DNA from 2 places in the Streptomyces sp. R-74717 genome. Region 2 is predicted to be linked to the other one. Evidence: riboswitches for the same ligand, from Rfam matches in the RefSeq annotation. Region 2 holds a riboswitch; the other holds the start of a gene.
The links. A riboswitch is a leader RNA that binds a small molecule or an ion and turns the genes downstream of it on or off. The one in region 2 is predicted to bind glycine.
Positions count from the first base shown of each region.

Region 1 (14,508 bases), 4.8 Mb from region 2:
TCCGAATAGGGCGTTTCAGTAGCACGCTCAAGACCCGAAGCGGAGTGATCTAGCCATGGGCAGGTTGAAGCGGAGGTAAGACTTCGTGGAGGACCGAACCCACCAGGGTTGAAAACCTGGGGGATGACCTGTGGTTAGGGGTGAAAGGCCAATCAAACTCCGTGATAGCTGGTTCTCCCCGAAATGCATTTAGGTGCAGCGTCGTGTGTTTCTTGCCGGAGGTAGAGCACTGGATAGGCGATGGGCCCTACCGGGTTACTGACCTTAGCCAAACTCCGAATGCCGGTAAGTGAGAGCGCGGCAGTGAGACTGTGGGGGATAAGCTCCATGGTCGAGAGGGAAACAGCCCAGAGCATCGACTAAGGCCCCTAAGCGTACGCTAAGTGGGAAAGGATGTGGAGTCGCAGAGACAACCAGGAGGTTGGCTTAGAAGCAGCCACCCTTGAAAGAGTGCGTAATAGCTCACTGGTCAAGTGATTCCGCGCCGACAATGTAGCGGGGCTCAAGCGTACCGCCGAAGTCGTGTCATTCGTACATGTATCCCCAACGGGAGTACGGATGGGTAGGGGAGCGTCGTGTGCCGGGTGAAGCAGCCGCGGAAGCGAGTTGTGGACGGTTCACGAGTGAGAATGCAGGCATGAGTAGCGATACACACGTGAGAAACGTGTGCGCCGATTGACTAAGGGTTCCTGGGTCAAGCTGATCTGCCCAGGGTAAGTCGGGACCTAAGGCGAGGCCGACAGGCGTAGTCGATGGACAACCGGTTGATATTCCGGTACCCGCTTTGAAACGCCCAATACTGAATCAGGCGATGCTAAGTCCGTGAAGCCGGCCCGATCTCTTCGGAGTTGAGGGTAGTGGTGGAGCCGACGAACCAGACTTGTACTAGGTAAGCGATGGGGTGACGCAGGAAGGTAGTCCAGCCCGGGCGGTGGTAGTCCCGGGGTAAGGGTGTAGGCCGTGTGGTAGGTAAATCCGTCACACGTTAAGGCTGAGACCTGATGCCGAGCCGATTGTGGTGAAGTGGATGATCCTATGCTGTCGAGAAAAGCCTCTAGCGAGTTTCATGGCGGCCCGTACCCTAAACCGACTCAGGTGGTCAGGTAGAGAATACCGAGGCGTTCGGGTGAACTATGGTTAAGGAACTCGGCAAAATGCCCCCGTAACTTCGGGAGAAGGGGGGCCATCACTGGTGATCCGATTTGCTCGGTGAGCTGGGGGTGGCCGCAGAGACCAGCGAGAAGCGACTGTTTACTAAAAACACAGGTCCGTGCGAAGCCGTAAGGCGATGTATACGGACTGACGCCTGCCCGGTGCTGGAACGTTAAGGGGACCGGTTAGCTGACTTTCGGGTCGGCGAAGCTGAGAACTTAAGCGCCAGTAAACGGCGGTGGTAACTATAACCATCCTAAGGTAGCGAAATTCCTTGTCGGGTAAGTTCCGACCTGCACGAATGGCGTAACGACTTCTCGACTGTCTCAACCATAGGCCCGGTGAAATTGCACTACGAGTAAAGATGCTCGTTTCGCGCAGCAGGACGGAAAGACCCCGGGACCTTTACTACAGTTTGATATTGGTGTTCGGTTCGGCTTGTGTAGGATAGGTGGGAGACTTTGAAGCAGCCACGCCAGTGGTTGTGGAGTCGCCGTTGAAATACCACTCTGGTCGTGCTGGATGTCTAACCTGGGTCCGTGATCCGGATCAGGGACAGTGTCTGATGGGTAGTTTAACTGGGGCGGTTGCCTCCTAAAGAGTAACGGAGGCGCCCAAAGGTTCCCTCAGCCTGGTTGGCAATCAGGTGTTGAGTGTAAGTGCACAAGGGAGCTTGACTGTGAGACCGACGGGTCGAGCAGGGACGAAAGTCGGGACTAGTGATCCGGCAGTGGCTTGTGGAAGCGCTGTCGCTCAACGGATAAAAGGTACCCCGGGGATAACAGGCTGATCTTCCCCAAGAGTCCATATCGACGGGATGGTTTGGCACCTCGATGTCGGCTCGTCGCATCCTGGGGCTGGAGTCGGTCCCAAGGGTTGGGCTGTTCGCCCATTAAAGCGGTACGCGAGCTGGGTTTAGAACGTCGTGAGACAGTTCGGTCCCTATCCGCTGTGCGCGTAGGAATATTGAGAAGGGCTGTCCCTAGTACGAGAGGACCGGGACGGACGAACCTCTGGTGTGCCAGTTGTCCTGCCAAGGGCATGGCTGGTTGGCTACGTTCGGAAAGGATAACCGCTGAAAGCATCTAAGCGGGAAGCCTGCTTCGAGATGAGTATTCCCACCAACTTGATTGGTTAAGGCTCCCAGTAGACGACTGGGTTGATAGGCCAGATGTGGAAGCCCGGTAACGGGTGGAGCTGACTGGTACTAATAGGCCGAGGGCTTGTCCTCAGTTGCTCGCGTCCACTGTGTTTGTTCTGAAATAACGAACGGCCGTGTTGTGTTCCGGTGTTGGTTAATTTCATAGTGTTTCGGTGGTCATTGCGTTAGGGAAACGCCCGGTTACATTCCGAACCCGGAAGCTAAGCCTTTCAGCGCCGATGGTACTGCAGGGGGGACCCTGTGGGAGAGTAGGACGCCGCCGAACTCCTTTTACGGGAAAGCCCCGTGCCCTTGTGGCACGGGGCTTTTCTGCGTTCACGAAGTCTTGTGATACCCCTGTGCACCGGCCGGCGGTGGCTGAGGGTAAGGTCAGGGGGCATCATTGGCACGTTCTTCACACAGGAGGCCCCCGGGTGGAGGTCCAGGAGACTCGGGTTCAGACGGACCGGGTACTCACCATCCCCAACATCCTCAGCATGGCTCGCCTTGTCGGGGTTCCGCTCTTCCTGTGGCTGATTCTTCGCCCCGTGTTCGGCGGCCCCCAAAGCGATGGCTGGGCCTTGCTGGTGCTGATGTTCAGTGGCATCAGCGACTACCTCGACGGTAAGCTCGCCCGCCGGTGGAACCAGATCAGCAGCCTCGGTCGGCTCCTGGACCCTGCTGCAGACCGCCTCTACATCCTTTCGACCCTCGTCGGCCTGACCTGGCGGGAGATCCTGCCGCTCTGGCTCGCCGCGGCACTTCTGGCCCGCGAGCTGATGCTCCTCGTGATGGTGGGAATCCTTCGCCGCCACGGCTATCCGCCGCCCCAGGTGAACTTTCTGGGCAAGGCTGCCACGTTCAACTTGATGTACGCGTTCCCCTTGTTGCTGCTCAGCGACGGAAGTGATTGGCTTGCATCGCTGGCCGCCATTTTCGGATGGGCGTTCGCAGGTTGGGGTACAACGCTCTATTGGTGGGCAGGGATCCTCTACGTGGTTCAGGTCCGCCGGCTCGTCAAGGCGGATGTAGCAGCCGATTGAGCTCGTTGATGCGGGTGCCGCGCAGTGTGGCCGGCCCGCCGCTGATGACCCGTGTGGTGCCCTGACGGGCGAAGTCGGCTAAACCGTCGTCTCTGCAAGGAGGACGTTTCCGACATGAAGGCCGTCGTGATGGCTGGCGGCGAAGGCACTCGTCTTCGCCCCATGACCTCAAGCATGCCCAAGCCGCTTCTGCCCGTCGCCAATCGGCCGATCATGGAGCATGTGCTTCGGCTGCTCAAGCGGCACGGGCTCAACGAGACCGTCGTAACGGTCCAGTTTCTTGCCTCGCTGGTCAAGAACTACTTCGGAGACGGCGAAGAGCTCGGGATGGAGCTCAGTTATGCCAATGAGGAGAAACCGCTCGGCACTGCGGGGAGCGTGAAGAATGCCGAGGAAGCGCTGAGGGACGACACTTTCCTCGTTATTTCCGGTGACGCGCTCACCGACTTCGATCTCACCGACCTCATCGCCTTCCACAAGGAAAAGGGCGGGCTGGTGACGGTGTGCCTGACCCGTGTGCCGAATCCTCTGGAATTCGGCATCACCATCGTGGACGAGGCGGGTCAGGTCGAGCGTTTCCTGGAGAAACCGACCTGGGGCCAGGTCTTCTCGGACACCGTCAATACGGGCATCTATGTCATGGAACCCGAGGTGTTCGATTATGTCGAGGCCGACGTCTCCGTGGACTGGTCCGGTGATGTCTTCCCGCAGCTCATGAAGGAAGGAAAGCCCATCTACGGCTATGTCGCCGAGGGCTACTGGGAGGATGTCGGTACCCACGAGAGCTATGTGAAGGCCCAGGCAGACGTTCTTGAGCGCAAGGTCGACGTCGAGATCGACGGATTCGAGATCTCGCCGGGTGTATGGGTCGCGGAAGGCGCGGAAGTACATCCCGACGCGGTACTGCGGGGACCTCTCTACATCGGGGACTACGCAAAGGTCGAAGCCGGAGCAGAGATTCGCGAGCACACGGTCATCGGGTCGAACGTCGTCGTGAAAAGCGGAGCTTTCCTGCACAGGGCAGTGGTTCACGACAACGTCTACATCGGCCAGCACAGCAACCTGCGCGGATGCGTGATCGGTAAGAACACCGACGTCATGCGGGCCGCCCGTATCGAGGACGGCGCGGTCATCGGAGACGAGTGCCTGATCGGTGAAGAATCGATCATTCAGGGCAATGTCCGCGTCTACCCGTTCAAGACCATCGAGGCCGGCGCCTTCGTCAATACGTCGGTGATCTGGGAATCTCGCGGACAGGCCCACCTCTTCGGGGCCCGCGGTGTGTCCGGGATCCTGAACGTCGAGATCACGCCGGAGCTGGCGGTCCGGCTCGCCGGAGCCTATGCCACGACCCTCAAGAAGGGTTCGACGGTCACCACCGCCCGTGACCACTCCCGCGGCGCCCGTGCGCTGAAGAGAGCGGTGATCTCGGCGCTCCAGGCCAGTGCCATCGATGTCCGGGACCTGGAGAACGTACCGCTGCCCGTCGCACGCCAGCAGACGGCGCGGGGCAGCGCCGGCGGGATCATGATCCGTACGTCCCCCGGCGTGTCCGACTCGGTCGACATCATGTTCTTCGACGAGCGGGGCGCGGACCTCTCCCAGGCGCGGCAGCGGAAGCTGGACCGAGTCTACGCACGTCAGGAATACCGCCGTGCCTTCCCGGGGGAGATCGGGGACCTGCACTTCCCGTCCAGCGTCTTCGACTCGTACACCGGATCGTTGCTGCGGAACGTGGACACCGTGGGGATTGCGGACGCGGGCCTCAAGGTTGTCGTCGACGCCTCCAACGGCAGTGCCGGGCTTGTCCTGCCGAGCCTGCTGGGCAGGCTCGGCGTGGACGCATTGACCATCAACCCCGGCCTCGACGAATCACGGCCCACCGAATCCGCCGAGACCCGGCGCTCAGGACTGGTGCGGTTGGGCGAGATCGTCTCCTCGGCACGGGCCGCGTTCGGCGTGCGGTTCGACCCGGTGGGCGAGCGGCTCTCCCTGGTCGACGAACGGGGCAGGATCGTGGAGGACGACCGGGCGCTCCTGGTGATGCTCGACCTCGTGGCGGCCGAGCGGCGCAGCGGGCGGGTGGCGCTGCCGGTGACCACGACGCGGGTCGCCGAGCAGGTCGCGGCGTACCACGGCACGCAGGTCGAATGGACGACGACATCGCCCGACGACTTGACGCGTGTGGGACGCGAGGAAGGCACCATCTTCGGTGGAGACGGCCGCGGTGGATTCATCGTTCCCGAATTCAGTAGCGTCTTCGACGGATCGGCTGCTTTCGTGAGACTCATCGGGCTCGTCGCCAGGACACAGCTCACTCTCAGCCAGATCGATGCCCGTATTCCCCGGGCCCATGTCCTGCGCCGTGATCTGGCCACACCCTGGGCCGTCAAGGGCTTGGTCATGCGGCGGGTCGTGGAGGCCGCCGGTGACCGCAGTGTCGATACGACGGACGGTGTACGGGTCGTGGAGGCCGACGGGCGATGGGTGATGGTGCTGCCGGACCCGGCCGAAGCGGTCACCCATTTGTGGGCTGAGGGTCCGGACGACGCCTCCGCGCAGGCGCTGCTGGACGAATGGGCGGCGGTCGTGGAGAGCGCAGGTCACTGAGGGTTCCACCGGTGTTCCCGGCGGCGTCCAGCGACGCCTTTGGGCACACCGGTGGGGCCATTCGGCGGTAGCAGTGGCGACGTGCGACGATGTGCGGCATGTCGCAGCAGCCCCCCGATCGGAGTACCGCCTCGCCTCCCGCGCGTCCCGACGCGTCCATGTCGCTGCTGACCAATGTGATGGACCACAGCCTGGACGACGGATACGCCGAGGCATCGGCGCGTCGGAACGCCGACGGGAGCGAGGGCATGCCCCGCACGCTCAAGTCGAGACTCGGCCTCGCCGCATGCCTGGTGCTTGCTGCACTTGTGGTCACGCTCGGGGCTGCGCAGGCACATGTCTCCGCGCCGGTCCTCGCCAAGGAGCGCCAGGAGTTGATCGATCGTATCGACGGGGAGACGGCGGCGGCCGACACCCTTGAGTCGCAGGTCGACAAGCTCCGGGACGACGTGGGTAGACGCCAGCGCAAGGCGTTGGAGAAGCACGGCGGGGACCAGGGGGAGCTGGTGGCGCTGCTCGCCGGGGCGACAGCGGTGGAGGGGCCCGGCGTGAAACTCGTCGTCGACGACGCCAAGGACACCGACCAGGGCGGTGGCGGGCCGAGGGAGACCAGCGGATTCGCCGACACCGGGCGGGTCCGCGATCGGGACCTCCAACGGGTCGTCAACGGACTCTGGCAGTCCGGTGCGGAAGCGATCGCGATCAACGGGCAGCGTCTGACAGCCCTGTCGGCGATCCGTGCGGCCGGCGACGCCATACTGGTCGACAACAGACCGCTCGTGCCGCCGTACACGGTGCTGGCGGTGGGGAATGGGAAGCAGCTCAGCACCGCATTCCAGGACAGTGCTGACGGCCAGTATCTGCAGGCGCTCAAGGACACCTTCGACATCCGGACGAGCATGTCCGTCCAGGGGAAGGTGAACCTCCCGGTTGTGCCGAGCCTGATCGTACGAACAGCAGAGCCTTATAAGGCCGCAGACACCGGCAGTGGTGCGGCAGACACAGGGAAGGGCACATCGTGATCGCCGTACTGGGCCTCGTCGTGGGAGTCGTGGTCGGACTGTTGGTCCGACCCGAGGTGCCGGCGGTGGTCGAGCCCTATCTTCCGATCGCCGTCGTGGCTGCCCTCGACGCAGTCTTCGGGGGTCTGCGGGCCATGCTCGACGGAATCTTCGTCGACAAGGTGTTCGTCGTGTCGTTCCTGTCGAACGTCGTGGTGGCCGCACTGATCGTGTTCCTGGGCGACAAGCTGGGCGTGGGAGCGCAACTCTCCACCGGTGTGGTGGTCGTGCTCGGGATCCGGATCTTCTCCAACGCCGCGGCCATCCGCCGGCACGTCTTCCGGGCCTGACGCCGATGAGCAACGAAGAACTTCCCAGCGACAAGGGGCGCATCGGCGAGCAGCCGGCCGCCGCCGCCAAGGAGCTCACCGGACGTCAGCGGCTGATCGCCGGACTCTGGCCGCCGCGCGTGACGCGAGCCCAACTCATCGTCGCGGTGCTGCTGTTCGTCCTAGGCCTTGGGCTGGCCATTCAGGTGCGCTCGAACAGTGACAACAGCGCGCTGAGGGGTGCCCGCCAGGAGGACCTGGTTCGCATTCTCGATGAGCTGGACGACCGAACACAGCGTCTGGAGGACGAGAAGCAGCGCCTCGACGCTCAGCGTACGGAGCTGGAGAACAGCTCCGACCAGGCTGAGGAGGCCCGTAAGCAGACGGTGGAGAAGGAGCGGCAACTCGGTATTCTCGCGGGCACCGTGGCGGCACACGGGCCTGGGATCACGCTCACCGTCAATGACCCGGGAGACGGGATCAAGGCGGACATGCTGCTCGACGCGCTGCAGGAGTTGCGTGCAGCGGGTGCCGAGGCGATCGAGGTCAACGGAGTGAGAGTGGTGGCCAATACGTTCTTCTCCGGTGATGGCGGCAACGTCAAGGTTGACGGCCGTAAGATCACCGCGCCGTACGTGTTCAAGGTGATCGGCAAGCCCCAGGATCTGGAGCCGGCGCTGAACATCCCCGGCGGTGTGGTGCAGACACTGGAGAAGGAGCAGGCCACCGTGCACGTGGAGCAGGCCGACGACATCGTCGTGGATGCCTTGCGACCGGCGAAGCGGCCTGACTACGCTCGGTCGTCATCCTCGTGAGGCCGCGCCACGGAGGGGTCGAAGGACACGGGCGGGAGGTTGCGGGGGGTCGCCGCATCGTAATGGTGGTGCGTGGTGGAAACTGTCGAGTGGATACGGACGTTGTGAAGATGTCCGGGTCGGCAGGTGTGTTCGTTCAGGGTTCGTCCTGCCCCACGGGCGGGTCTATTTCGGTCAAGGGGAATCGCCCGTGAAGTTGTTTGGGAAGTTGTTCGGCAAGAGCGCTCGCGATGAAGCTGCCCGCCATCGCGCACCGCGCCATGGCCAGGCAGAGGAGCAGGGCTCGGAGCGCCCGCTCTTCCGCGATCAGGTGTCCGGTTCGGGCAGCGACAATTCGGGCGCTTCCGGCGCGTCGTCTGTTGACCCTGCCGGTGCCGGCCGCATAGGTTTCTCGGAACCGTCAACCTCAAGTACGGGTGGAGGGTTCACCCCGAGGCAGGAGGGTTCGTCCATGCCGGTCTGTACGAGGTGCGGGCATCGCAACGCCGAGGCCAGTCGCTTCTGCTCCAACTGCGGTGCGCCGCTGAGGGGTGGAATCCCCGAGCGTGCCTCGGAGACGACCTCGACCATCTCCATCTCGGGTCTTGAGGCGTACGACGCGGAGGCCACCGGGCAGACGCCCGTACCGTCCCTCTCGCCCGAGGCACAGGCCGCAGTCGATGCGCTTCCGCTCGGCTCGGCACTCCTGGTGGTGCGACGTGGTCCGAACTCCGGCAGCCGCTTCCTGCTGGATGGTGAGCTGACCACGGCCGGCCGCCATCCGCAGAGCGACATCTTCCTCGACGACGTGACGGTGTCGCGGCGGCATGTGGAGTTCCGCAGGAACCCCGACGGCAGCTTCACGGTCGGGGACGTGGGCAGCCTGAACGGCACCTACGTCAATCGCGAGCGCATCGACTCCGTCGCCCTGTCCAACGGTGACGAAGTGCAGATCGGCAAGTACCGGCTGGTCTTCTACGCGAGCCAGCGGGGCATCTGACCCGTCAGGGAAGGTCCATGCTGAGAACACCGACGGGCGGTGCCGGTCACGGCACCGCCACCGCCGACGACCGCCCGATGAGTATCGGCACGGTGCTCCTGCAACTGCGGGACGAGTTTCCGGAAGTCACGATCTCCAAGATCCGCTTCCTGGAGGCCGAAGGTCTCGTCGAACCGCAGCGGACCCCCTCCGGCTATCGCAAGTTCCGTGGGGCCGACGTGGAGCGGCTGGCTCAGGTGCTGCGTATGCAGCGGGACCACTACCTCCCGCTGAAGGTCATCCGAGAGCATCTGGATGCCCTCGCCCGTGGCGAACAGTCCACCCTGCCGTCCGGGGGCGACCTGCGGGATCTGACCGAGGGCGGCTGGGACGGCGGCCCCGGGCGGGCGACTGCGGCCCGTATCGGCCGTGCCGAGCTGCTGGCGGCCGCCGAGGTCACCGAGAGTGACCTGGATGAGTGGGAGTCGTACGGCCTGGTCGCTCCGACCGCCGAGGGCGGTTACGACGCGGAGATGGTCACGGTGGCCAAGCTTGTGGCGGATCTGGGTCGATTCGGTCTGGAACCACGTCACCTGCGTGCCATTCGGGCGGCCGCGGACCGTGAGGCGGGACTCATCGAGCAGGTGGTCGCGCCCCTGCGCCGACACCGGAATCCGCAGACCAGAGCACATGCGGAGGCCACCGCGAGGGAGCTCGCAGAGCTGTCCGTGCGGCTTCATTCGGCGCTTGTGCAGACCGCTCTGCGGGTCCGGCTCCACTGATCACGTCGGTGCCCGACTACCCAAACCTGCCGAGCACGTCCTAGGGTTGCTGTGTGAACGAGCTCGACGTTGTGGGTGTCCGGGTGGAAATGCCCTCCAACCAACCGATCGTGCTCCTGCGTGAAGTGGGAGGCGACCGGTACCTCCCCATTTGGATCGGTCCTGGTGAGGCGACCGCGATCGCCTTCGCCCAGCAGGGCATGGCTCCGGCCAGGCCGCTGACCCATGATCTCTTCAAGGATGTGCTCGAGGCCGTCGGTCAGGAGCTCACCGAGGTCCGTATCACGGACCTGCGGGAAGGGGTCTTCTACGCGGAGCTGGTCTTCGCCAGCGGGGTCGAGGTGAGCGCGCGGCCGTCCGACGCCATAGCGCTCGCGCTGCGCACCGGAACGCCGATCTACGGCAGCGACGGGGTGCTCGACGATGCCGGCATCGCCATCCCGGACGAGCAGGAGGACGAGGTGGAGAAGTTCCGCGAGTTCCTCGACCAGATCTCACCGGAGGACTTCGGTACCAACAGTCAGTAACCGTTCTACGGGGTCGCAGTCAGCGCATCCGACAAGCCTTTCCCGCTCGCGAGACACGGGAAACCACTCTCAGGGTGATTATCACTCGGCGTGCCGAGTGTGGCGATCGTTGACGCACCCCGAGTGACTGCCTACCTTCGAGATGGCAGGTCAAGGACGGAGGTCGGCGTGAGAAGCAGCGGCGACGGTACGGCAGCGGGTGGGCCGTATCCGCAGCAGGGGAGTACAGCCGGCCACACCATCAGGCAACCGGTTAAACCGGCGGCGGTGGCGGGGGGCGGCGTGGCATCGGCCAACGACATCGGCTATCGCGGGCCGACAGCTTGCGCGGCCGCGGGGATCACCTATCGGCAGCTCGACTACTGGGCGCGCACGGGGCTGGTCGAGCCGAGCGTGCGTCCGGCATACGGCTCGGGTACACAGCGGCTCTACAGCTTCCGGGACGTCGTCCTGCTGAAGATCGTGAAGCGTTTCCTGGACACGGGCGTCGCCCTGCAGAACATCCGCACCACGGTTCAGCATCTGCGGGCCCGCGGCTTCCAGGATCTTGAGCGGATGACGCTGATGAGCGACGGGGCGACGGTCTACGAGTGCTCCTCGCCCGACGAGGTCGTCGATCTGCTCCAGGGCGGCCAGGGTGTCTTCGGTATCGCCGTGGGTGTGGTGTGGCAGGACGTCGACGCCGCCTTGTCACAGCTGCACGGTGAGCGGGTGGACACCGGTGAGACGCTGGTCGGGAACAACCCCACCGATGAGCTGGCGCGTCGACGCAACCGCGCCGGCTGACCCGGCCGGGGAATCGGGCGCGGCGATTGTCAGTGCCGTAGGGCAGCATCGATTGATGTGAGAGCCGCGCCCACCATCCTGCATCTGGACATGGATGCCTTCTACGCCTCTGCCGAGCAGGCGGCGAAGCCCAGCCTGCGCGGCAAACCGGTCGTGGTGGGCGGGCTGGGACCACGCGGAGTCGTCGCCACTGCGTCGTACGAGGCACGGCGCTTCGGGGTGCACTCGGCGATGCCCATGGCGCAGGCGCGGCGGCTGGCTCCCAACGCGGCCTATCTGGTGCCCCGCTTCCTGCTGTACCGGACGGTCAGTGACCAGGTGATGGAGCTGCTGGGACGGCTCTCCCCGCTGATGGAGCCACTCAGCCTGGACGAGGCCTTTGTGGACCTCGAAGCGGGTGGCACGGCCGATGACACCGCTTCCGCGCTGGAGATCGGTGAGCAGCTGCGTACGGCCATCAAGGCGGTCACAGGGCTCACCGGTTCGGTCGGGCTCGCCGGTTCCAAGATGCTGGCCAAGATCGCTTCGGAGGAGGCGAAACCGAACGGGCTGCTGCTCATAGAGCCGGGAACGGAGCGGGAGCTGCTCGCGCCCATGTCGGTACGGATCCTCCCCGGCGTCGGGCCCGCGACGGCGGACCATCTGCGCCGCGCCGGGATGACGACGGTCAATGACCTGGTCGAGGCGGGTGAGGCGGAGCTCGTACGCCTGCTGGGGAAGGCGCACGGCGGCTCGCTGCACCGCATGGCGTTCGGGTACGACGACCGGCCCGTGGTCGCGGAGCGGGACGCGAAGTCGGTGTCGGTCGAGGACACTTTCGACGCGGATCTGCACGACCGGGTGCGGGTCAGGACGGAGGTGGAACGGCTGGCCGACCGATGCGTCCAGCGACTGCGGGGCGCGGGGCGGTCCGGGCGGACGGTGGTGCTCAAGGTGCGGCGGTACGACTTCTCCACGCTCACGAGGTCCGAGACGCTGCGTGGGCCCACGGACGACCCGGCAGTGGTCCGGGAGGCCGCCGCACGGCTCCTGGAGGCCGTGGACACCACCGGAGGGGTACGGCTCCTGGGGGTGGGCGTCACGGGGCTTGCCGACTACACGCAGGACGACCTCTTCGCCCAGGCCGCCGGTGAACAGGCCGCAACCGGGGAAGCGGCCGAGGAGGAGACAGCGGCGGCGGGCGACGGGGACAAGCTGGTGGACGGTACGCGGGAGGAGACCCAGGAGACCGCCGAGCAGCTCGCCGCACGGCGCTGGCCCGCCGGACATGACGTACGTCATGACACCTACGGCCACGGCTGGGTGCAGGGCAGCGGTGTCGGCCGGGTGACGGTGCGGTTCGAGGAACCCGAATCGGCGCCCGGCCGGGTGCGTACGTTCCGCATCGACGATCCGGTACTGCAGCCGGCCGATCCGCTGCCGCTGGTGCGGAACCCGGTGGACTACTCGTCCTGGCCGGCCAGTCTGCCGAATTCCCTGTCCGGGCCGGTCTCCTCGGGCGGGGAGTCCAGACCGTAGTGCCGGTAGAGCTGGAGTTCCTGTTCCGGTGAGAGATGGCGGCCTACGCCGAAGTCCGGTGCGTCCTTGATCAGTGCACGGTCGAAGGGGACGCGGAGCGAATCCTCCACGAATTCGCTGGGTTCCAGCGGGACGAACGCGTCCCGGCTGAACAGTCCGGTACGTACGGCCGCCCACTCGGGCACACCGGTGGCGTCGTCGAGGTACACCTCGTCCACGGTTCCGATCTTGGTGCCCTTGCGGTCGAACGCTTTGCGGCCGATCAGGCTGCGCGGATCGATGTCGGTCTGCACGGTCCCTCCCACTGGTCGCGGCTACTCCACAAGCACTACAGAAGTGCAGATCCGAGGGGTTGGCCACTCGAGAATTCCGCCGCGAACCCCGCTGGTAGGCTGGTGATGGCTGCTGACCCCGTGCGGGAGAGTCCTCCGGAGCGAATCCGAAGGCGCCGAAGGAGCAAATCCTCCCCGGAATCTCTCAGGCCCCCGTACCGCACGGACGAGGTCACTCTGGAAAGCAGGGCGGGTTTCGTGCGGCCGAGTGCCGGTACGGTTCCCTTCCTCACCGACGGTGAAAGCCGGTACGCCGCAGGGCGCGCCGGTGAAGCTCTCAGGTTGAGATGACAGAGGGGGAGGCCGTTCGGGCACCCGCGCCGTGGTGCCCCTCGCAGGTCGTGACAGACCAGGAGGCCTCCACCATGACCCCCCGTCGCACTCCGCTTTCCCAGCTGGAGCAGGGCATTCCGTTCGAACAGCGCCACATCGGTCCCGATGCGGAGTCGCAGTCGAAGATGCTCGCTCAGATCGGCTACGGCTCGCTGGACGAGCTGACCGCGGCAGCGGTGCCCGATGTCATCAAGAGCGCGGAGGCGCTGCGGCTGCCGACTGCCCGCACCGAGGCCGAGGTCCTGGCGGAACTGCGTTCCCTCGCCGACCGCAACCAGGTGCTGGCCCCGATGATCGGGCTCGGCTACTACGGCACCTTCACCCCGCCGGTGATCCTCCGCAACGTCATGGAGAACCCTGCCTGGTACACGGCCTACACGCCGTACCAGCCGGAGATCTCGCAGGGCCGCCTGGAGGCGCTCCTCAATTTCCAGACGATGGTCGCCGAGCTGACCGGGCTGCCCACCTCCGGCGCCTCCCTGCTCGACGAGGGCACCGCGGCCGCCGAGGCCATGGCGCTCTCGCGGCGCGTCGGCAAGGTCAAGAACGGTGTCTTCCTGGTCGATGCCGACGCCCTGCCGCAGACGATCGCCGTCATCGAGACCCGCGCCGAGCCGACCGGTGTCGAGGTCGTCGTCGCCGACCTCTCCGACGGCGTCCCGGCGGAGATCGCCGAGCGCGGCGTCTTCGGTGTCCTGGTGCAGTACCCGGGCGCCTCCGGGGCGGTACGGAACATCAAGCCCGTCATCGAGCAGGCCCACGAACTCGGTGCGATCGTCACGGTCGCCGCCGATCTGCTGGCCCTGACCCTGCTCACCTCGCCAGGCGACCTGGGCGCGGACATCGCGGTCGGCACCACGCAGCGCTTCGGTGTACCGATGGGCTTCGGGGGACCGCACGCCGGCTTCATGGCCGTACGCGAGAAGTTCGCCCGCAGCCTGCCGGGCCGCCTCGTCGGCGTTTCCGTCGACGCGGACGGCAACAAGGCATACCGGCTGGCTCTGCAGACCCGCGAGCAGCACATCCGCCGCGAGAAGGCCACCAGCAACATCTGTACCGCGCAGGTGCTGCTCGCCGTCATGGCCGGGATGTACGCCGTCTACCACGGCCCGGACGGGCTGCGGACGATCGCTCAGCGCACCCACCGCTACGCGACGATCCTGGCCGAGGGCCTGCGCGCC
Region 1 is NZ_CP102361.1:8,010,747-8,025,254, forward strand. It holds rRNA gene NRF20_RS36770 (23S ribosomal RNA) at 1-2,383, shown strand, start outside; rRNA gene rrf (5S ribosomal RNA) at 2,463-2,579, shown strand; gene NRF20_RS36780 (CDP-alcohol phosphatidyltransferase family protein) at 2,728-3,336, shown strand; gene NRF20_RS36785 (sugar phosphate nucleotidyltransferase) at 3,451-5,946, shown strand; gene NRF20_RS36790 (DUF881 domain-containing protein) at 6,045-6,968, shown strand; gene NRF20_RS36795 (small basic family protein) at 6,965-7,297, shown strand; gene NRF20_RS36800 (DUF881 domain-containing protein) at 7,303-8,091, shown strand; gene NRF20_RS36805 (FHA domain-containing protein) at 8,282-9,070, shown strand; gene NRF20_RS36810 (MerR family transcriptional regulator) at 9,088-9,831, shown strand; gene NRF20_RS36815 (bifunctional nuclease family protein) at 9,885-10,358, shown strand; gene NRF20_RS36820 (MerR family transcriptional regulator) at 10,527-11,144, shown strand; gene NRF20_RS36825 (DNA polymerase IV) at 11,202-12,662, shown strand; gene NRF20_RS36830 (PRC-barrel domain-containing protein) at 12,587-12,955, opposite strand; glycine riboswitch at 13,069-13,165, shown strand; gene gcvP (aminomethyl-transferring glycine dehydrogenase) at 13,360-14,508, shown strand, end outside.
Region 1: it holds a riboswitch for glycine, as region 2 does, so the genes downstream of both, gcvP (aminomethyl-transferring glycine dehydrogenase) here and gcvT (glycine cleavage system aminomethyltransferase GcvT) in region 2, are expected to answer to the same signal.

Region 2 (14,508 bases):
GGTCGATCACGACCATGGCGGCCACCAGCAGAACGGCCCACACCGCCACGGCGAACACCCCCGCCCCGCTCCGCACCCGGCGGGCCGGGCGCAGGTCGGGCGGGCAGGCGAGCGGGAGGGCGGCGATCAGGATCGGCGCGAGGAGGAAACCGACGAGCTCCCACCGCAGGTCGGGCGGCGTGCGCCAGATCGGGTAGAGGAAACTGGCCGAGGAGCCCACGGTCCCGGCGACCGCGCACAGCACGCCGGGGAGGTGGCGTCCGGCCAAGGCGACGACCGCGCCGATCAGGGTCAGCAGGTAGCAGCCGTTCATCAGGGTCAGGAGCGGGCCCGCGCTGCCGTCGGTCCCGGCGGTGCGCATGACGTACCAGTCGCCGGCGTTGCCGATGAGGTTGAAGGCGGCGTACGCGGCCGTCGCCGCCAGGCCGAACGGGGCGGCACTGGCGAAGAGCCGGCCGCCCGGGTACGCGGAGCCGATGCCGAGACGCAGCCGCAGGGCGTGCAAGGCGACATCGGCGGCTTCGCGGAGGCGGGCGCGCGGGCCCGCCCCCTCGGTCGCCTCCTGGTAGGCCTCGGCTATCTCGCTGCCGAACGCGCGACGGAAGCCCGCCGGATACAGGCGCAGCAGTACGGGGTTCACGTGGTGGCCGCCTTGCCGATGACGCCGAGGCGCCGAGTGGCCTCGCGCGCGGTGGCCGCGATCCGTTCGGCTTCGGTGGCCAGGGCCTCGCGTCCGGGGGTGGTCAAGGTGTAGGTGCGCCGCAGCCGGCTGTCCACGACCTCTTCCTTGTGGACCTCGATCAGCCCCTGCTGCAACAGGCGCTCCAGCGCGCCGTACAGCGTGCCGGTCCGCATCTTGACCCGGCCGCCCGAGATCGCCTCCACCTCGCGCGCGATCGCGTAGCCGTGGCGTGGCTCGTCCGCGAGCGCGGTGAGGAGGAGCAGGGTCGGTTCCTGCATCGCACGATCAGTCATGTGAGAACCATATGTCATTCACCGACATATGACGCCAGCGGCCCCCAGGAGTGCGGAGCGAGCGAAAAAATAGGCTCCCTCGGCGGCGAGGACGAAGAGGGCGCGCGCCTCGTCGGCGGTGAGCCCGGTGACATCGGTCCGGAATCCCGGCAGCAGCGCGATGCCGCGGCGCCGCCCCCGCTCGGCATGGACCGGGACGCCGGAAACAGAGAGCGCCTCGATGTCCCGGTAGATGGTGCGTACGGAGACTTCGAGGCGCTCGGCGAGCTCGGTGGCGGGCATCAGGCCGCGGGTCTGGAGCAGCAGGAGGATCGGGAGCAGCCGGTCGGCTTTCACGTCACCGGCTCCCCCCTACCCCTCCGCGCCCCGCCCGCCGCGCCCGTCCGGCTATGCGCGCGGCACCCGCGCCAGTTGGCGGGACTGGGCCACCAGCCGGTCCGCGCTGTCCCAGACGTCCGCGTCCTCCTCCAGGAAGCCGCCCGCGAGGTTGCGGGTGGTGATGGAGACGCGCAGCGGGCCGGGGGCGGGGCGGCAGCGGATGTGGGTGGTGAGTTCGATGGTCGGCGTCCAGCCCTTGAGGCCCAGTTCGAACGAGGTGGGCGGCAGCGCGTCGACGGCGAGCAGCAGCGAGAGCGGGTCGGCGTCGCGGCCGTCGGCGAGGCCGAACCAGCCGCGCATCTCGCCCTTGCCGGACGGGGCGCCGACGGCCCAGCCGACCGTCGCCGGGTCGATCTTGATGTCGAGCCGCTCGGTGATGGCGGAGCCGCCGGGGATCGGGGCAGGGCCGCCGTCGGCCGGGCCGAGGCAGCGCTCCAGCGGCGGGATGGCCGGCGGCTTCGCCGATGTGCGGACCTCGTCGGACAGCGTGTCCAGGTCACCGTAGGTGCCGATGACACGGATGCGCTCGATCTCGGTGCCGTCCTGCGCGAACTGGAAGAGAGATGCCTGGCCGGTCGAGAGCGTACGGCCGGAGCGGACGACCTGGGTCCGGATCACCGCGGGGCCTGGGGCGGATGCGGTGAGGTAGTGCGCGGAGACCGAGAAGGGATCCGGGTGCGGGAGGGCCTCGCCGAGTGCGCGGCCGAGCACGGCCAGCAGATAGCCGCCGTTGACGGCCCCGAGGATCGTCCATCCAGCGGAGAGTTCGGCGTCATAGACGCCGCCCTCGCGAAGGGTGACCGCGGTGTCGCGGTCGAATTCGCTGTCCCCGATGGTTGCCTGCGCGGCCTGAGCCGTCTGCGCTGCTGCCTGTGCCATGCGATGCACCGTACACCGATTGTATTACTAAGCGGTAGCTTTTAGGTGCCCGGAAGACGTCGGCGCAGCCGGACGCGGGCTCGGCGTCCGGGGTCCGTCCCATGGAGACGGTCCGACGATCCCGCGACATGCGTACGGGACTTCGCACCCACCCTGGTCCCGGGCGGGCGCGAAGTCGCGTCAGGTGGCCGCGGGGCCCTCCTCGGCCGTCGCCGACCGCCGGTTGTAGGCGCGCGGGGCCCGCCAGTGGTAGCGCATCGCCAGCAGCCGCAGCACGAAGGCCATGATGACCGCGGTGCCGCTGGTGAACGCGTTGAGCGCGTCGAAGCGGATGCACAGCACGATCATGGCGGCGCCGACCATCGCGGGTACCGCGTACAGGTCCCGGTCCCAGCGCAGCAGCGAAGGCACCTCGTTGGCCAGTACGTCGCGCAGCACACCGCCACCGACCGCGGTGGCCAGCCCCAGGGCCGCCGACGCGGTGAGGCCGAGGCCGTAGCCGTACGCCTTGACCGTGCCCGTGACGCAGAACAGCCCGAGGCCGGCCGCGTCGAAGACGTTGACGCCCACCTGGATCCGTTCGACGTGCGGATGCAGGAAGAACACCAGGCCGGCGGCGAGGAGCGGGGTGATGAAGTAGCCGAGATCCGTGAACGCCGCGGGCGGGACCGCCCCGATGACAATGTCACGGAACAGCCCCCCGCCCAGCGCGGTCACCTCGGCGAGTACCGCGATGCCGAAGACATCGAAGTTCTTGCGTACGGCGAGCAGTGCGCCGGAGATCGCGAAGACGAAGATTCCGGCGATGTCGAGCGCATGCTGGACGGAGGGCGTGAACAGTTCGTTGAGCACCGGGCAATTGTGCCGGTACTACTCCTTCGGGCTGTCCTCCGGCGTATCGGACGATGCGGCGCCGTCGTCCGCGGCGGTCTCGTCGGCCTCCGGCTTCTGCACCCTGACGATCTCGATCGCCTCGCGCGCCGCCGCCGTCACCGTCTCGCCGGGCGCCTGGTCGGGCGCGTCCTCCGGGTGGTGGCAGGCCACCTGGTGCCCGGTCTTCAGCGCGACCAGTGGCGGTTCCTGCGTCTTGCAGATCTCCGTCGCCTTCCAGCACCGGGTGTGGAAGCGGCAGCCGCTGGGCGGCGAGATCGGCGACGGCACGTCGCCCTTCAGCAGGATGCGCTCGCTCTTGGCCGAACGGCGCTTCGGGTCAGGGATCGGGACCGCCGAGAGCAGCGCCTTGGTGTACGGGTGCATCGGCGCCTTGTAGAGCGACTCGCGGTCCGCCAGCTCCACGATCTTGCCGAGGTACATCACCGCGATCCGGTCCGACACGTGCCGTACGACCGAGAGGTCATGGGCGATGATCACGTATGTCAGACCGAGCTCGGTCTGGAGGTCGTCGAGCAGGTTCACGACCTGCGCCTGGATCGAGACGTCCAGCGCCGACACCGGCTCGTCCGCCACGACCAGCTTGGGGTTGAGCGCGAGCGCGCGGGCGATCCCGATGCGCTGGCGCTGACCGCCGGAGAACTCGTGCGGGTAGCGGTTGTAGTGCTCGGGGTTGAGGCCCACGACCTCCAGCAGCCGCTGCACCTCCTTCTTGACGCCGCCCTCGGGCGTGACGCCCTGCAGCTTGAAGGGGGCACCCACGATCGTGCCGATCGTGTGCCGGGGGTTCAGCGAGGAGTACGGGTCCTGGAAGATCATCTGCATGTCGCGGCGCATCGGGCGCATGGCGCCGACGCCGAGGTGCGTGATGTCCCTCCCCTCGAACTCGATGTTCCCCGCGGTGGGTTCGAGCAGCCGGGTGATCAGCCGGCCCATTGTCGACTTTCCGCAGCCGGACTCTCCGACGACGCCCAGGGTCTCGCCCGAGTGCACCTCGAAGTCGAGCCCGTCGACGGCCTTCACGGCGCCGGCACTGCGCTGCAGCAGCCCCTTCTTGAGGGGGAAGTGCTTCTGCAGCCCGGTCACCTTGAGCAGCACCTCGGGGGAGGCTGCGTCCTTGACCGCCGCGCCGCTCCCGGCGGACCTCTGCGCCGGAACGTCCACGCCCTTGTCCTCGCTCGTCACGGCCTTGTCCTCGCTCACAGCTTGGGCGCAATCTCTTCGGTCCAGATACGCTCCCGCTGCTCCTGCGACATGTGGCAGGCCGCCCAGTGCCGGCTGCCGACCTCCTGCAGCTCGGGCCGTACGGTGCGGGTCACGTCGTCCTTGGGCACATCCGCGTACGGGCAGCGCGGGTTGAAGGCGCAGCCCGACGGGATGTTGATGAGCGACGGCGGGGAACCCTTGACCGGGATGAGCCGGTCGGTCTGGTCGCGGTCGAGGCGCGGCATCGAGCCCAGCAGACCCCAGGTGTAGGGGTGCCGGGGCTCGTAGAACACCTTCTCGGCCGGTCCGCGCTCGATGCAGCGCCCGCCGTACATCACCAGGATGTCGTCGGCGAGCTCGGCCACGACGCCCAGGTCGTGGGTGATGATGATGACCGCGGAGCCGAACTCCTTCTGCAGGTCCCGGATCAGGTCGAGGATCTGCGCCTGGACGGTCACGTCCAGGGCGGTCGTCGGCTCGTCGGCGATCAGCAGCTCGGGGTTGTTGACCAGCGACATGGCGATCATCGCGCGCTGGCGCATCCCGCCGGAGAACTCGTGCGGGTAGCTGTCGACGCGCTTGTCGGGCTGTGGGATGCCGACCCGGTCGAGCATCTCGATCGCCCGCCTGCGGGCGGTCTTCTTGTCCACGTCGTGATGGACCCGGTACGCCTCCACGATCTGCTTGCCGATCGTGTAGTACGGGTGCAGCGCGGACAGCGGGTCCTGGAAGATCATGGCCATGTCGCGGCCGCGCAGTTTGCGCACCTCGTCGGGGTCCGCGGACAGCAGTTCCTTGCCGTCCAGCCAGATCTCGCCGGAGACCTGCGCCTTGCGCTTTCCGTACTGGCCCGTGGTGTGCAGGCCCATGATGCCCAGCGACGTGACGGACTTGCCGGAGCCGGACTCGCCGACGATGCCGAGGGTCTTGCCCTTCTCCAGCTGGAAGTTGAGCCCGTCGACGGACTTGACCAGACCGTCATCGGTCGGGAAGTGCACCTTGAGGTCGCGCACTTCGAGGAAGGCGGTGGGAGCGGGCGAGCCGGCCGGGGCAGGTTCGCCCAGCGCGGCACCGCTCTTGTGCAGTTCGGTCATCCCAGCCTCACTCGCGGGTCGATGACGGCGTACAGAATATCGACGACGAGGTTGGCGACGGCGATCGCGAGAGCCGCGAACAGCGTGACGCCGAGGATCACGGGCAGGTCCTTGTTGCTGATGGCCTGGACCGCCGCGAGTCCGAGCCCCGGCAGGTTGAACGTGGACTCGGTGAGGACGGCGCCACCGAGGAGCACGCCGATGTCGAGGCCGAAGACGGTGAGGATCGGCGTCATCGCGGAACGCAGGGCGTGCCGGGTGATGACGGTGCCCTCGCCCAGCCCCTTGGCGCGGGCGGTGCGGATGTAGTCCTCGCCGAGCACTTCGAGCATGGTGGCTCTGGTGAGCCGGGCATACATCGCGGCGTTCAGGAAGGCAAGCACGATCCACGGCAGGACCAGTGTCTGGAACCAGGTGCCGATGCTGTCGTCCGTGGAGAGGTTGTCGGCGATGTGCACCCAGCCGAGGTTGTGCACGAACAGGCCCATCGCGACCATGCCGGTGAAGAAGATCGGCAGGGAGACGCCGCCGAGGGCGGTGGTCATCGCGGCACGGTCCCAGATACTGCCGCGCTTCAGCGCGGACACGACACCGGTGGCGACACCGCCGAGGAGCCACAGGACGCAGGCACCGGCGGCGAGCGCACCGGTGACGGGCAGGGCGTCCTTGAGCGTGGTCCAGACCGGTACCTCCGTGCGGAAGGAGTAGCCGAAGCAGGGAGCGGCGCAGTGGGTGACGTCGTCACCGTTCGCGTAGTCGCGCCCCATCGGGATGCCCTTGACGAAGTCCCAGAACTGGACGAGGAGGGGGTCGTCGAGACCCAGTTTGATCCGGATGCCCGCGAGCTGCTCGGCACCCGTGGCCTTGCCGGCGAAGAGGACGGCGACGTCCTGACCCGCCCACTTGGGCAGCATGAAGAAGATGGTGAAGGTCGCGAGCAGTACGACGAGCACCATGATGACTACGGCGAACAGGCGCCGGATGAGATAAGCAAGCACTGTGCGCGGCCCGCCGGTGGCCGGGAACCCCTTGTGGGGGCTCCCGACCACCGCCCCGGGCCATCACCTGCCCTTCGGACTGGCGGGTTTCGGCGGCGGTGGAGCAGTCAACCGGGTTGACTGCACATGCTGTTGACTACAGCGATTACTTGACGACGCCGAGCGAGACGTAGTCGTAACGGCCGTTGTAGGCGTCGGACATGTAGGCGTTCGTCAGTCGCTTACCGCGCCAGGTGATGTTCTTCTCGTAGATGAAGGGCATCCAGTCGGCCTGGTCGAGGATCCGCTTGTCGAGAGCCTTGTAGATCTCGCCGGCCTTGTCCGCGTCGGTCTCCGCGATCGCGTCGTCGAAGAGCTTGTCGATCTGCGGGTCCTTGATCTGCGACTCGTTGTAGTTGCCGGTCTCCGAGAGGAACCGGCTGTCCCACAGCGGCTGACCGAAGCCCTGGCCGGACGGGAAGTCCGGGCCCCAGCCGCTCATCGTCATGCCGTAGCCGCGCTTCTTCACGACGGACGGCGAACCGGTGATGCTGGACGACTCGGCGCCGTCGATCGGGTCGACCTCGATCTTGATGCCGACCTTGCCGAGCTGCTCCTGGAGCGCCTCGGCGGTGTCGATCTCGCCCGGGTTGTTGTTACGGGCGCTGAGCTTGGTGGTGAAGCCGGTGGGCTTACCGCATGCCTTCAGCTCTTCCTTGGCCTTGGCGGCGTCCGGCTTGCCCTTGCGGGCGAGGACGCCGTACGGGTCGTAGTCGCTGTGGCCCTTGATGGAGGCCGGCAGGGTGCTGTTGGCAATCGCGCCACCGGCGATCTCGCCACCGCGGGTCTGCTGCAGGGCCGCGAAGTCCGTGGCGTAGAAGACGGCCTTGCGGCAGTGGACGTCGTCCAGCGGCTTCGCCGTGTGGACGAGCGCGACGTAGCGGACGAAGGACGTCTGCATGTTGTCGACGCTGTCCTTGTGGTCCTGGACGGCGGTCACACGACCGGACTGGGTCATGCCGGTGCCGTTGAGGTCGACGTCGTAGTCGCCCTCCATCAGCTTCTTGTCGTTCTCCTCCAGGTTGGCGGAGATCGTCACCGTGACCTTGTCCGGGAGCGCAGCACGGACCGGGTCCGAGGACTTCTGCCACTTGTCGTTGCGGACGAGCACGATGCTCTTGCCCGGCTTGTACGACTCGAACTTGTACGGGCCCGAGGAGAACGGCCGCTGGGTGTACTTCGCCTTGGTGTCCTGCGACGCCTTCACGGGCGTGCCGGACGGCATGGCGAGGAACTGCTCGAAGTCACCGTTGGGCTTGGGCAGTTTGAAGATGATGGTGTTGTCGTCGGGCGTCTCGATCGCCTTCAGACCGAGCTTGTCCGGGGACGAGTCCTTGTAGGGGCCCTTGTACTCGCCCTTGGGGTCCAGCGTCTGCTTCAGGTACTGCGGGCCACCGGTGATGGTGTCCGTCGCCCAGATGCGCTCGATGCCGTACTTGACGTCCTTGGACGTCAGCTTGGAGCCGTCCTCCCAGGTGATGCCGTCCCGCAGCTTGTACGTGTACGTCTTGCCACCGTCCGAGATCACACCGGGGCCGGTGGCGAGGTCGCCGACCAGCTTGGTGGAGGCGGCGCCCGGCTTGGTGTCGTAGGTGACCAGCTGGCGGGTGTAGAAGCGCATGAAGTCCCAGGCCATGCCGTAGTAGGCACGCTGGGGGTCGGCGGAGTCCAGGTCCTGCTTGCCGACCATCTTCAGCGTTCCACCCTTCTTGGTGGACGCGTTGGCGACCTTGTTGAACGCCGCGTTGAAGCCGGCGCCCTTCGCCTTGCCGCCGCCGCTGTCGCCGTCGTCGCCGCCGCCGCACGCCGTGGTGGTCATCAGCGCCGCGACCACGAGGGCCGCACCAGCGGTGAGCCGTCGTTTCGAGGTAACTGTGGACATTTTCTCGTAACCTCCGAGATCGCGGTCCCAGGCCATTGCTTGCCGGAGAACCATGGGAAGAGCCACCTGACAGTGCGGCAGGGGCAAGTCGTGGGCTATCGGGTCCCCTTGGGATCCAGGGCGTCGCGCAGCCCGTCCCCGAAGAGGTTGAAGGCCAGTACGGTGATGAAGATCGTCACGCCGGGGAAGACCATGAACATCGGGTCGTGCTCGTACGTCTCCAGGGCGTCCCGCAGCATTCCGCCCCAGGAGGCCGTGGGCGGCCGCACACCGGCGCCGAGGAAGCTGAGGGCCGCTTCGGTCAGGATGTTGGTGGGGATCATGAGCGTCGCGTAGACGGTGATCGGCGCCACCAGGTTCGGCAGCAGCTCCCGGAAGAGGATGTGCGTCCGTCCGCCGCCGAGACTGCGCGCCGCTTCCACGTACTCGCGTTCGCGCAGCGAAAGCGTCTGGCCGCGAACGATGCGTCCCACGTACGGCCAGCCGAAGAAGCCGATGACGGCGACGAGCACGGCGATGCGCACCCCGCTGCCGGTGAGGCCGAGCAGGTCGTCGGGGAGGACCGAGACGAGGGAGATGATGAAAAGGAGCTGCGGGAAGGACAGCAGCACGTCCATCACCCGGCTGATCACCGCGTCCACCCAGCCGCCGAAGTAGCCGGCGATGATCCCGAAGAGCGTGCCGAGCGCCACGGCGACCAGGGCCGCCAGGAACGCCACGAGCAGCGAGATCCTGGCGCCGTAGACGATCCGGCTGAAGATGTCGCGCCCCTTGTTGGGCTCGACACCGAAGAGGAAGTCGCCGCTCACGCCGCCGAGGGGCCCCGTGGGGAGATTGGTCAGCGGATCGAGCTTGTCCTGGTGGAAATCGTTCGGCGGGTGTCCCAGCAGGCCCACGATCAGGGGCGCGAAGACGGCCACCACGATCAGGACGAGGACAACGATGCCACCCGTCAGAGCCACCTTGTCCTGCTTCAGGCGGTTCCAGGCAATCTGCTTGAGGGAGCGCCCCTCGACCTTCTTCACCCCGGAGTCGGCTGCGGGACCGCCGGTCGCGATCGGGCCCGCTTCCGTGGTCGGCTCGTGCAGTGGTGCCGTCATCGTGGCAAGGACCCCTCTCAACCGGCGGTGGCCGGGCCGAACTGGCCGCTGTGGCGGCGCGATCAGTCAGTCGTACGCAGAGGCGGCAAGACGCCCTTGCTGCCGGAGTCTTCATTGCCGTCGCGCGAGGTAGCCATAGCGTCAGGCGAATGGATGCCTAACCGTGATGCGGTCAGGGGTGTTCCGTTATCCGGACGGAAGTGAACGCCCCTCGAACACTGGTCAGTTGAGGCGGAAGGGGGCACGCGCGTAGATTCGCGTCGCTTTCACCATCAGACACCCCCAGCAGGGAAAACTCGGACATGGGGGAGTTCCGGCCCGTGACGAGGGTCCGGGCGACGTGCCGGTTCACCCGGGCGCGGACGGGGGTGGGCGGCCGCATTCCGGAAGTCGGGTGCGTACAGCGACATTTCGGGTGCCGGGGAGATGCAACTCCGCTGCCGGCAGGATCAGTACGCGCCCTGCGGCGGCGGGTAGCCGTAGCCCGTCACCGGGGCCGCCGGTACGTGGGCCTCGCGGTCGTAGAACGGACGGGAGTTGGCACGCAGCCACATCGCGACCGGGTCGTACTCGTCGGACATCGCGACGGTGGAGACGGGCAGCCCCTCCGGGACCGCGCCGATCGACTGCTGCATCATCGCTCGCACCGCGTCGACCGAGGTCTGGCTCGTGTCGTAGAGGTCGAGACCGATGGCGAGATACGGGACGCCGAGCGCGGGCTGCACCCACGCGCGGCGCAGCGAGCGGATCGCGGGGGTGTGATGGGCGTTCTGCGAGAGCAGGGCGTAGAACTGCGGGATCTCGACGGCCGGTTCGGTGAGCCGGAGCGGGCCCGCGGGCATCCGGTCGAGGCCGGTGGCGATCCGGCGCAGATCCAGCCAGGGGATGCCTACGCCGCCGCCCGGGGCGTGCGGGTTGAGCCAGATGCCCCAGCGGTCGGGGAAGAGGGCGCGGGCGATGTCGCGGCCGCCCACCAGTTCATGGGCCCGGTTCCAGCCGCTGGCCGAGAGCTCCTGGGCGGAGGTCACACAGGGCGCGTAGCCGAGGCCGTCGATCTCCATGTTCCCGTACTGGGCGTCGGGCGAGCCCGCCTGGCCGTGCCAGAGGAGCATCCAGATCCGGCCGTTCGCGAGGGCCTGCAGCAGTGCCTCGTACGCGTCGTAGCGCCCGGGCGTCACTTGGCGCAGCATGTGCTCGACCTGCCCGGCCGCCGCGGTGCCTGACGCACTCACCTGGTCCCGCCCCTCTTCGATCCACTGTGTCGGCCCGCCGCTCCCGGGGCACACGGGTGCGGCATGGTGCCGTGGCACCAGCCATCAAACCAGCTTATGCGCCGGTCCTGACACCGACTTGACGCCTTGGGTCGACGCGTTGATCCGCTCCGAAGGCGTCCGCGGGCGCCGTGCCGGGCGCTACTGGCCCGCGCGCTGGTAGAACGGCCGGACCTTCTCCCGCATCCAGTCGCCGACCGGGTCCTGAGCCACATCGAGCAGGACCAGATTGACCGGCCAGGGCACCTCGACCCGGCCGAGCGCACGGCCGAGGGCGTCCAACGGGGCGTTGCGCCCGGCACCCTCCCAGGTGGAGAACTCGACGCCGATGAAGAGGACGGGCTCGCCGCCCTCGATGCTGGCCAGCGCCCGGCGGGCGGTGAGCACGACACCGCTCTCCTCGAATTCGCCGGCCGCCGCGGAGAGGAAGTCGACGGGCTCCTCCTGCCAGGCCGGCTCGTACAGCCGGACCCTGCCTCCGCTGGCCGGCCCGTCCAGCGGGGTGCGTCCGGCGCGGCAGAGCTCGGCCACGGCGGGCGGCGGCAGCGGCATCCCGACGGCGCCGCCCGGGTTCACGGCGATGCCGAGCTGTGGAGGCAGGCCGCGGGCGAACTCGCGGGCGGGCGCGACGGCGAAGGACATCTGGGTACCGACGCAGCTGAGGAACTGCTGTTCGGAGCTGAACACGGGAACGTACGGAGCGCCCTCGATCTCCAGCGTGGGCAGGTCCAGGTCGGAGGAGTCGGGTCCGCCGCCGCCCGGCAGGGGCACCCAGACGTGGCTGCGCCCGAGCACCTCGACGAGCCGTCCGCCCGCCTCCGGGCTGCCCACCGAGGCCATCAGAACCTCTTCGAGCTCATTGGCCGGCCATCCGCTCTGCGGATGGGACTGGACCTGTGCCGGAATGTCCACTGCTTCCCCTTCTTGCTCGAGCCTTCCGGCAGAAGGTTAGCGTCCGGCCGCCAGGCCCTCCGGCCCCTCACCCCCAGGCCCTATGCGTCCGCGAACACGATCCGGCCCAGCTTCCCCGCCGCTTCCCGGTCCAGCAGCACCGCCGAAACGCACCCGGGCGGCAGCAGGCCGGTCTCGGTGTTCAGCAGCAGTCTCCCCACCGCCCTGCGGTGCCGGGCGAACGCATATCCGGAGACCCCGCGTCCGCGCTCCCGCTGCCCCTCCCTCGCCGTCTGCGGTGTGACGTCGAGCAGGACGAGGTGGAGGACACGGCCCCGGCGCCGCGCGTCACGGGCCAGCCAGCCGCGTACCCACGCCTGGGTTCCGCAGTCGTGGACGACGACGGACTCCCCGGAGCGCAGCGCCCGCCACAGTCCCCAGTAGTGGGCGACGCGGACGAGGGGGCGGTAGAGGGCATACGGGAGTAAACGGGGCATCAGCCGCGCCCAGCGGTCCCGGGTGTCCTGGGAGTCGATGGCACGGACCGTTGTGACCGCCCGCCGGATGAGCGTCGATTTGCCGCTGCCGGGCAGCCCGGAGACCACCACCACGTCGCCCGCCGCGAAGTGCAGGCTGCGCGGGCTGCGCCCGGCCCGCTCCCGCAGATCCCGCACGACGGGCGCGTGCGTGCCGAGCGTCTCCGTGGCCGGAGCCCCTGGCTGTGCGGGCATCGCGCCGTGCGCGACCCCCGCGGTCGTCGCGTACCGCTGCAACGTCATCGCCCTCCCCCTGTCGGGTCACCCCACGTATGCCCATGAAGTGTAAAGAAAAGGTAATGCGATACAACCGTCCACGCCGCTGATTTCCCGTGAGGGACCGGGGCCCCACTCCAGTGCGATGCATGCAATGATGACCCGGCCAACTGCATAAAGGCCGCTTGAATCCGCGCGGGAGAGTTCCGGTCACTGCATGTGCCGGGCGCCGAAGGAGCAAGTTCCTCCCTTGAATCTCTCAGGCCCCGTACCGCGTGGATGAGGCAGATCTGAAAAGCGGGCCGCTCTGCGGCTCCACCCAAGGTGCAAGCCGAACCCTTCAGGGGGCTCTCGGCGAACCTCTCAGGTTCCGATGACAGATGGGGAGGGATTGTCCTCGTCGTCATGCCCTGGGAGCCATATCCATGAGCACCGCCCCCCGTCTCACCGCCCTCGATGCCCTGCACCGTTCGCTGGGCGCGACCATGACCGACTTCGCGGGCTGGGACATGCCCCTGCGGTACGCCAGCGAGCGCGACGAGCACAACGCGGTGCGCACCAGGGCCGGTCTCTTCGACCTGTCGCACATGGGCGAGATCACCGTGACCGGCCCCGCGGCCGCGGCCTTCCTGAACTTCGCGCTGGTCGGCAACATCGGCACCGTCGCCGTGGGCCGCGCCCGCTACACGATGATCTGCGCCGAGGACGGCGGGATCCTGGACGACCTCATCGTCTACCGCCTGGGTGACACCGAATACATGGTCGTCGCCAACGCCGGGAACGCCCAGATCGTGCTGGACGCGCTGACCGTGCGGGCCGGCGGCTTCGACGCCGAGGTGCGCGACGACCGCGACGCGTACGCGCTGCTCGCCGTCCAGGGCCCCGAGTCCCCCGCCATCCTGGCCTCCGTCACCGATGCCGACCTGGACGGTCTGAAGTACTACGCCGGTCTGCCCGGCACGGTCGCCGGTGTCCCCGCCCTCATCGCCCGCACCGGCTACACCGGCGAGGACGGCTTCGAGCTGTTCGTCGCCCCCGAGCACGCCGAGCAGCTCTGGCAGGCCCTCACGGCGGCGGGCGCCTCCCGTGGCCTGATCCCGTGCGGCCTGTCCTGCCGCGACACGCTGCGCCTGGAGGCGGGCATGCCGCTGTACGGGCACGAGCTGACCACCGAGCTCACCCCGTTCGACGCCGGTCTCGGCCGGGTCGTGAAGTTCGAGAAGGAGGGCGACTTCGTGGGGCGCAAGGCCCTGGAGGCCGCCGCCGAGCGCGCCGAGACCGCCCCGCCGCGCAAGCTCGTCGGCCTGATCGCCGAGGGCCGCCGGGTGCCGCGCGCCGGCTACCCCGTGGTCGCCGAGGGCCAGGTCATCGGCGAGGTCACCTCCGGAGCCCCGTCGCCGACGCTCGGCAAGCCGATCGCCATCGCCTACGTGGACGCCGCGCACGCCACGCCCGGTACCGAAGGCGTCGCAGTGGACATCCGGGGCAGCCACGAGCCGTACGAGGTCGTGGCGCTGCCGTTCTACAAGCGCCAGAAGTGACGTCCGCGCACATCGGAAGTGACGCAGTCGCGTCTCACACCGTAAGACCACCGTTCATCAGCACCCCCCCGCGTACAGGAGAATTCAGGTCATGAGCAACCCCCAGCAGCTGCGTTACAGCAAGGAGCACGAGTGGCTGTCGGCCGTCGAGGACGGTGTGGCCACGATCGGTATCACCGAGTACGCGGCCAACGCGCTCGGCGATGTCGTCTACGCCCAGCTCCCCGAGGTCGGTGACACGGTGACCGCGGGCGAGACCTGCGGTGAGCTGGAGTCGACCAAGTCGGTGAGCGACCTGTATTCGCCGGTGACCGGTGAGGTCACCGCCGCGAACCAGGACGTCGTGGACGACCCGTCGCTGGTGAACTCCGCCCCCTTCGAGGGCGGCTGGCTGTTCAAGGTACGTATGGCGGAGGAGCCGAAGGACCTGCTCTCCGCCGACGAGTACACCGAGTTCTCCGGCAACTAAAGACCCCAAGGGACCACCTGATGTCGCTTCTCAACTCCTCCCTCCACGAGCTGGACCCGGACGTCGCCGCCGCTGTCGACGCCGAGCTCCACCGTCAGCAGTCCACCCTCGAAATGATCGCCTCGGAGAACTTCGCTCCGGT
Region 2 is NZ_CP102361.1:3,193,320-3,207,827, forward strand. It holds gene NRF20_RS14285 (hypothetical protein) at 1-640, opposite strand, end outside; gene NRF20_RS14290 (PadR family transcriptional regulator) at 637-975, opposite strand; partial or broken gene NRF20_RS14295 (helix-turn-helix transcriptional regulator) at 1,045-1,311, opposite strand; gene NRF20_RS14300 (thioesterase family protein) at 1,363-2,232, opposite strand; gene NRF20_RS14305 (trimeric intracellular cation channel family protein) at 2,413-3,084, opposite strand; gene NRF20_RS14310 (ABC transporter ATP-binding protein) at 3,103-4,308, opposite strand; gene NRF20_RS14315 (ABC transporter ATP-binding protein) at 4,323-5,423, opposite strand; gene NRF20_RS14320 (ABC transporter permease) at 5,420-6,421, opposite strand; gene NRF20_RS14325 (ABC transporter substrate-binding protein) at 6,567-8,342, opposite strand; gene NRF20_RS14330 (ABC transporter permease) at 8,438-9,442, opposite strand; gene NRF20_RS14335 (enhanced serine sensitivity protein SseB C-terminal domain-containing protein) at 9,892-10,674, opposite strand; gene NRF20_RS14340 (enhanced serine sensitivity protein SseB) at 10,855-11,625, opposite strand; gene NRF20_RS14345 (AAA family ATPase) at 11,706-12,383, opposite strand; glycine riboswitch at 12,543-12,640, shown strand; gene gcvT (glycine cleavage system aminomethyltransferase GcvT) at 12,782-13,897, shown strand; gene gcvH (glycine cleavage system protein GcvH) at 13,989-14,366, shown strand; gene glyA (serine hydroxymethyltransferase) at 14,387-14,508, shown strand, end outside.